3 regions of the Serratia sp. BNK-23 genome follow, and region 2 is predicted to be linked to each of the others. Evidence: predicted binding sites of a transcription regulator. Region 2 holds the regulator's gene; each other region holds the start of a gene.
What was found. The regulator CRP, encoded in region 2, controls carbon source genes, mostly activating them, when cyclic AMP is high. The targets are predictions, from matches to a motif close to ATGTGANNNNNNTCACAT.
Positions count from the first base shown of each region.

Region 1: a site for CRP is predicted at 1,319-1,336, ahead of ACMGF9_RS23380 (PTS mannitol transporter subunit IICBA). Genes of this name have one in related genera too.
Region 3: a site for CRP is predicted at 1,037-1,054, ahead of yrbN (protein YrbN). Genes of this name have one in related genera too.

Region 1 covers NZ_CP179900.1:4,922,551-4,924,753, forward strand. Annotated here, with positions in the region: gene ACMGF9_RS23380 (PTS mannitol transporter subunit IICBA) at 1-1,070, opposite strand, end outside; gene ACMGF9_RS23385 (DUF3053 domain-containing protein) at 1,613-2,203, opposite strand, start outside.
Region 2 covers NZ_CP179900.1:198,266-200,468, reverse strand. Annotated here, with positions in the region: gene ACMGF9_RS00870 (OsmC family protein) at 1-399, opposite strand, end outside; gene crp (cAMP-activated global transcriptional regulator CRP) at 782-1,414, shown strand; gene ACMGF9_RS00860 (YccS/YhfK family putative transporter) at 1,465-2,203, shown strand, end outside.
Region 3 covers NZ_CP179900.1:4,516,751-4,518,953, reverse strand. Annotated here, with positions in the region: gene nlpI (lipoprotein NlpI) at 60-944, shown strand; gene yrbN (protein YrbN) at 1,061-1,141, shown strand; gene ACMGF9_RS21490 (DEAD/DEAH family ATP-dependent RNA helicase) at 1,131-2,203, shown strand, end outside.

The DNA.
Region 1 (2,203 bases), 410 kb from region 2:
TTCATCTCTTGCACGCGGCGGGTCGCGGCTTCCAGATCGTCATCCTCTTTCACCTTGGAGGTTTTCAACAGGAAAGCGGACACCACGAAGGAGACGGCAAAGGCTGCGCACACCGCCGCAATGTTGGCGAAGTAGGCGCCTTTCGGAGTCATCGCCAGCACCGCCAAAATCGACCCCGGGGAAGCCGGAGACACCAGGCCGCCGTTCAGCATCGTCAGGGTGAATACGCCGGTCATGCCGCCCAGGATCACCGCCAGCAGCAGACGCGGGTTCATCAGCACGTACGGGAAGTAGATTTCGTGGATGCCGCCCAGGAAGTGAATGATCGCCGCACCGCCGGCGGATTGCTTGGCGCTGCCGCGGCCGAAGAACATGTAGGCCATCAGCACGCCCATGCCCGGGCCTGGGTTGGCTTCGATCAGGAAGAACACCGATTTGCCGGCTTCCGTCGCCTGCTGGATGCCCAGCGGCGAGAAGATGCCGTGGTTGATGGCGTTGTTCAGGAACAGGATTTTCGCCGGTTCAACGAAGATGGACGCCAATGGCAGCAGGTTGTTCGTCACCATCACGTGCACGCCCGCCGCCAGCAGCTTGGAAAGCACCTCCACCAGCGGCCCGATGCCCAGGAAGGCCAGGATCGCCAACAGCATGCCGATGATGCCGGCGGAGAAGTTGTTCACCAGCATTTCAAAGCCGCTTTTGATCTTGCCGTCCACCCAGCGGTCGAAGTGCTTGATGGCCCAGCCGCCCAGCGGACCGGCGATCATCGCGCCGAGGAACATCGGCATGTCGGCGCCGACGATGACGCCCATGGTGGTGATGGCGCCGACCACGCCGCCGCGATCGCCGCCCACCAGCCGCCCGCCGGTATAACCGATCAGCAGCGGCAGCAGGTAGGTGATCATCGGGCCGACCAGCTTGGCTAAGGTCTCATTCGGCAGCCAGCCGGTTGGAATGAATAGCGCGGTGATAATCCCCCAGGCGATAAAGGCGCCGATGTTGGGCATCACCATGTTGCTCAGGAAGCGGCCAAAGTTTTGCACTTTAACCTTGATGTCTGGTGAAAACATAAAACACACCCCTATTGTTACGCGCTGACAATAGAGCGCGTGATTATTGTTGTGACGATCCAGCCGTGTTGCCGCTGTATGCGAAACGGACTCTATCACGCTGTTTTTGTCACGCGAACTTCACGAATTTTTTGTGACGCAAGTCACACACAACACCCCAACAACCCCTCATTTATGGTGATAAAGATCACATTTATGGCGTGTAAAAAAAGCACAGTGAGAAAAAAACCGCCCAAAAACCGACAATAAAGTGATTAATGTCACATTTTTAACTTGGTTGTTTGTTTTTAAATTGTGATAAACATCACAATTTATTTTTAGCTGCAGCGCCCGAACGCGACGCTCTGTTTGATCTTCCCTGTGAGCACTCATCCCGCCGGGAACTAGCGAAGTGATGAATGAAAGAAAACTACAATGCCGAATGAATGGATTAATTGAAGTGTAGTACAGAAGCCTGCGTAATAAACCAGCAAGCTATTGGAAACGCTGAGGGGAAATAAAACAGGCCGGCCAATGCCGGCCTGTAGATCGTCGTAGGCGCGTTATTGCGTCACGCTTTGAATGGCTTTCTGCGCATTCACCAGGTTCTGCTGTTTGGCCACCAGATTCGACATCATGGTGTTGTACTGCGCCACCTGCTGCGCGGTGCGGAACTGCACGCCGTTGTTGTTGAAGCTGACCTGATTGCCCTGGCTCTGCAGGAAATCGCCAACCTGCACCAGATCCTGCACAAAGCTGGCGGTGGTCGGGATTGCCGGCATCAGGGCGTTGGCCGGCGCGGTGACGATTTTGTCATAGGCCTGGTTATACACCGCCTTCAGATCGTCGGGCTGTTTCAGCGCCGTGCGGGCGGTATCCGCCTGCGACTTGGCGGACTGGATCTGCTGGCCCAGCAGGTTCAACGCCCCGACCGATTGCTGCAGCGCATCGCGTTTGTTCAGATAGTCCTGTGCGGTGCGGATCTGGTTAATCTGATCCAGCGCTGGCGTCAGGCTGGCGCCGACCGACTTGGACAGCTGCTGTGAAAAGCCGACCAAAATCGCGTAATCGCCGGCATAGTTGCCGAACTTCTGCTTCTGGTCTTCGCTCAGCGTGGGGATGTTCGCCCCGCTGCGCATCACGGTATTCTGTAA
Region 2 (2,203 bases):
TTGGCGGATCTCGAAGCTGTGGGTTACCGTGGCGGCCTTGTTGAGCATCAGCGCCACCGAGCAGTATTTCTCCGCCGACAGGTTCACCGCACGTTCGACGATCTTGTCGGTCAGATCCTGGCCGGTCACGATGAAGTGCAGGTTGATATGGGTGAACAACCGCGGGGCTTCTTCGCGGCGCTCGGAGGTCAGCTTCACCTCGCAGTCGCGCACGTCGTTGCGCCCCTTTTGCAAGATGGATACCACGTCGATCGCGCTGCAGCCGCCCACCGACATCAGCACCATCTCCATCGGGCTGGGCGCTTTATCACCGGCGTTGCCGTCCATCAGCACCTGGTGGCCGGAGGCCGATTCACCCAAAAACGTTAACCCTTCCACCCACTTAACTCTTGCCTGCATTCTGGTCACTCCGGTTGATTTCTTAAAATCAGAGTACGCTTTCGCATAGAAACAGGCAACGTAACCTGATGCTAATCATGCTGAAGCGAGACAACACGAGACACCCGCCTTACTCTGTGCTACAAACAGAGCCGCAATAAATCTTTCCGGGACACTGCATTTCAGGGAAACGCCCAGAGAAAGGCTCCTTTACCGGTATGTTAACAGAATGTAGCTTGCAGCGCTTACGGCAAGTTAATATGCTAGAGCGACAGCGTATTTTTATGACACGCCTCAAAACTTGCCGGTAGCCCTCGCTCATGACTGCGGCTACAGGCGGGTTTTACAGGGAACTCTGACCCCTGTGACACAAGGCAGCGATAACAACAGAGGATAACAGCGAATGGTTCTCGGCAAACCGCAAACAGACCCTACTCTCGAATGGTTCCTGTCTCATTGCCATATCCACAAATATCCATCGAAGAGTACGCTGATTCACCAAGGTGAAAAGGCCGAAACGCTTTACTACATCGTGAAAGGCTCCGTCGCGGTGCTGATCAAGGATGAAGAAGGTAAAGAGATGATCCTGTCCTACCTCAACCAGGGGGATTTCATCGGCGAGCTCGGATTGTTCGAAGAAGGCCAGGAGCGCAGCGCCTGGGTTCGCGCGAAAACCGCCTGTGAAGTGGCCGAAATTTCCTACAAGAAATTCCGCCAGCTGATCCAGGTGAATCCGGACATTCTGATGCGTCTGTCCGCCCAAATGGCGAGCCGCCTGCAGGTCACCTCCGAAAAAGTGGGCAACCTCGCCTTCCTGGACGTGACCGGCCGCATCGCGCAAACCCTGCTGAATCTGGCGAAGCAACCTGACGCCATGACTCACCCGGACGGCATGCAGATCAAGATCACCCGTCAGGAGATCGGCCAGATCGTCGGCTGCTCGCGTGAAACCGTTGGCCGTATTCTGAAAATGCTGGAAGATCAAAACCTGATTTCCGCCCACGGCAAAACCATTGTCGTCTACGGCACCCGTTAATCCCCGAAGAAACGGCGCAGTCTGCGCCGTTTTTTTATCTGCTCTCTGCCATGTGGCGCCGCCTGATCTACCACCCGGAAATCAACTACGCACTGCGACAAACGCTGGTGTTGTGCCTGCCGGTGCTGTTCGGCTTATTAATTGGCCAGCTGCAGCTCGGCCTGATGTTCTCTCTGGTGCCCGCCTGCTGCAATATCGCCGGTCTGGACACGCCGCATAAGCGCTTCTTTAAACGGCTGATCGTCGGCGGCTCGCTGTTCGCCTTCAGCAGTGTGCTGCTGCAACAGGCACTGCTGTGGCACGTGCCGCTGCCGGCGCTGATGCTGGGCCTGGCGCTGCTGCTTGGCGTCACCGGCGAAATCAGCCCGCTGCACGCCCGGCTGTTGCCAGCGGCGCTGGTGGCCGCCATTTTCGCCCTCAGCACGGCCGGCACGGTACCCCTCTGGCAGGCGCCACTGCTGTACGCGATCGGCACCGTCTGGTACGGCTTATTCACCTGGTTCTGGTTCAAGCTGTGGAAAGAACAGCCAATGCGCGAGACTCTCAGCCAGCTCTATCTGGAGCTGGCTGACTATTTCGAAGCCAAATACTCGTTGCTGACCCAGCACACCGATCCGCAAACCGCGCTGCCGCCGCTGCTGGTACGCCAACAAAAGGTGATGGATCTGATCAGCCTTTTATACCAACAGCTCAATTTCCTGCCGCACGCCAACAACCTCGAACAAAAGCGCCTGCAGCGCGCCTTTCAGGTGGCGATGGATCTGCAGGAGCACATCACCGTCAGCCTGC
Region 3 (2,203 bases), 810 kb from region 2:
CGCGTTTTAGCAAACGGAGGACAGGACGTTCATCCAATGTTTGTCTTCGGGAGTGGGAAATGAAGCCTTTCTTGCGCTGGTGTTACGTTGCGACAGCACTCATGCTGGCAGGATGCAGCAACCATGATTGGCGTAAAGACGAAGTTTTGGCAATCCCGTTGCAGCCTACGTTGCAGCAGGAAGTGATCCTGGCGCGCATGGAACAAATTCTTGCCAGCCGGGCACTGACGGATGACGAACGCGCACAGCTTTTATATGAGCGCGGTGTGCTGTATGATAGCCTCGGGTTACGTGCATTAGCGCGCAATGATTTCTCGCAGGCGCTGGCGATACGTCCCGACATGCCGGAAGTTTTCAACTACCTGGGCATTTACTTAACGCAGGCAGGCAATTTTGATGCTGCCTATGAAGCGTTTGATTCTGTACTAGAGCTTGATCCAACTTACAATTACGCGCGTTTAAACCGGGGCATCGCACTGTATTATGGCGGCCGCTTCCCGTTGGCGCAGGATGATCTGCAGGCGTTTTATCAAGACGACCCAAACGATCCCTTCCGTTCGTTATGGCTGTATCTGGTGGAGCGAGAAATCGATCCCAAGAAGGCCGAGGTAGCGCTTCAGCAGCGCTATGACAAAGCGGACAGAGGGCAATGGGGATGGAATATTGTCGAATTCTACCTGGGCAAGATCAGCGAAAAAACGCTGATGGAACGCCTCAAGGCAGATGCAACGGATAACACTTCGCTCGCTGAGCATCTCAGTGAAACTGACTTCTATTTGGGTAAACACTACCTGAGTCTGGGGGACAAGGACACCGCTTCGGCGCTGTTCAAACTGACGGTGTCTAACAACGTTCACAACTTCGTTGAGCACCGCTATGCATTGTTGGAATTGGCGCTTTTGGGCCAAGAGCAAGACGACCTATCGGAATCGGACCAGCAATAGCTGACGAACACCTATCAGCCTGATGGACATTGGTTTTTAACCAAAGTTATCGCCTTAACGGGCGAGGGCTTTTTTGTTCGTTTTATAATCTAATTTGAGCCGGTTCACACTTTTCAATGAAAATGACTGAAAATTTTCTCGACGAGTTATGTAGACTGGCTGCCATTATTAATGAGGCACGTGTACATGACGACTGAGTTTGAAACCTCTTTTGCCGATCTGGGGCTGTCTGCTCCAATCATTTCCGCCCTGAACGATCTGGGCTATGAAAAACCATCTCCGATCCAGGCTGAGTGTATTCCTCACCTGTTGAACGGCCGCGACGTGCTGGGCATGGCGCAGACCGGTAGTGGTAAAACTGCAGCGTTCTCGCTGCCGCTGCTGCACAACCTGCAGGCAGACCTGAAAGCACCTCAGATCCTGGTGCTGGCGCCGACCCGCGAACTGGCGGTTCAGGTTGCCGAAGCGATGACCGATTTCTCCAAACACATGAACGGCGTCAACGTGGTAGCCCTGTACGGCGGCCAGCGTTACGACGTGCAGCTGCGCGCTCTGCGCCAGGGCCCGCAAATCGTTGTGGGTACCCCAGGCCGCCTGCTGGACCACCTGAAGCGCGGCACCCTGAACCTCTCCAACCTGAGCGGTCTGGTGCTGGATGAAGCCGACGAAATGCTGCGCATGGGCTTTATCGAAGACGTAGAAACCATCATGGCTGAGATCCCGGCTGAACATCAGACCGCGCTGTTCTCCGCCACCATGCCGGAAGCGATCCGTCGCATTACCCGCCGCTTCATGAAAGAGCCGCAGGAAGTGCGCATCCAGTCCAGCGTCACCACCCGTCCGGACATCAGCCAGAGCTACTGGTCGGTCTACGGCATGCGTAAAAACGAAGCGCTGGTGCGTTTCCTGGAAGCCGAAGACTTTGACGCGGCGATCATCTTCGTCCGTACCAAGAACGCGACCCTGGAAGTGGCCGAAGCGCTGGAGCGCAGCGGTTACAGCAGCGCCGCGCTGAACGGCGACATGAACCAGGCGCTGCGTGAGCAGACTCTGGAGCGTCTGAAAGACGGTCGTCTGGATATCCTGATCGCGACCGACGTTGCGGCCCGTGGCCTGGACGTTGAGCGCATCAGCCTGGTTGTCAACTACGACATCCCGATGGACTCCGAGTCTTACGTTCACCGTATCGGCCGTACCGGTCGTGCGGGCCGCGCCGGCCGCGCGCTGCTGTTCGTGGAAAACCGCGAACGCCGCCTGCT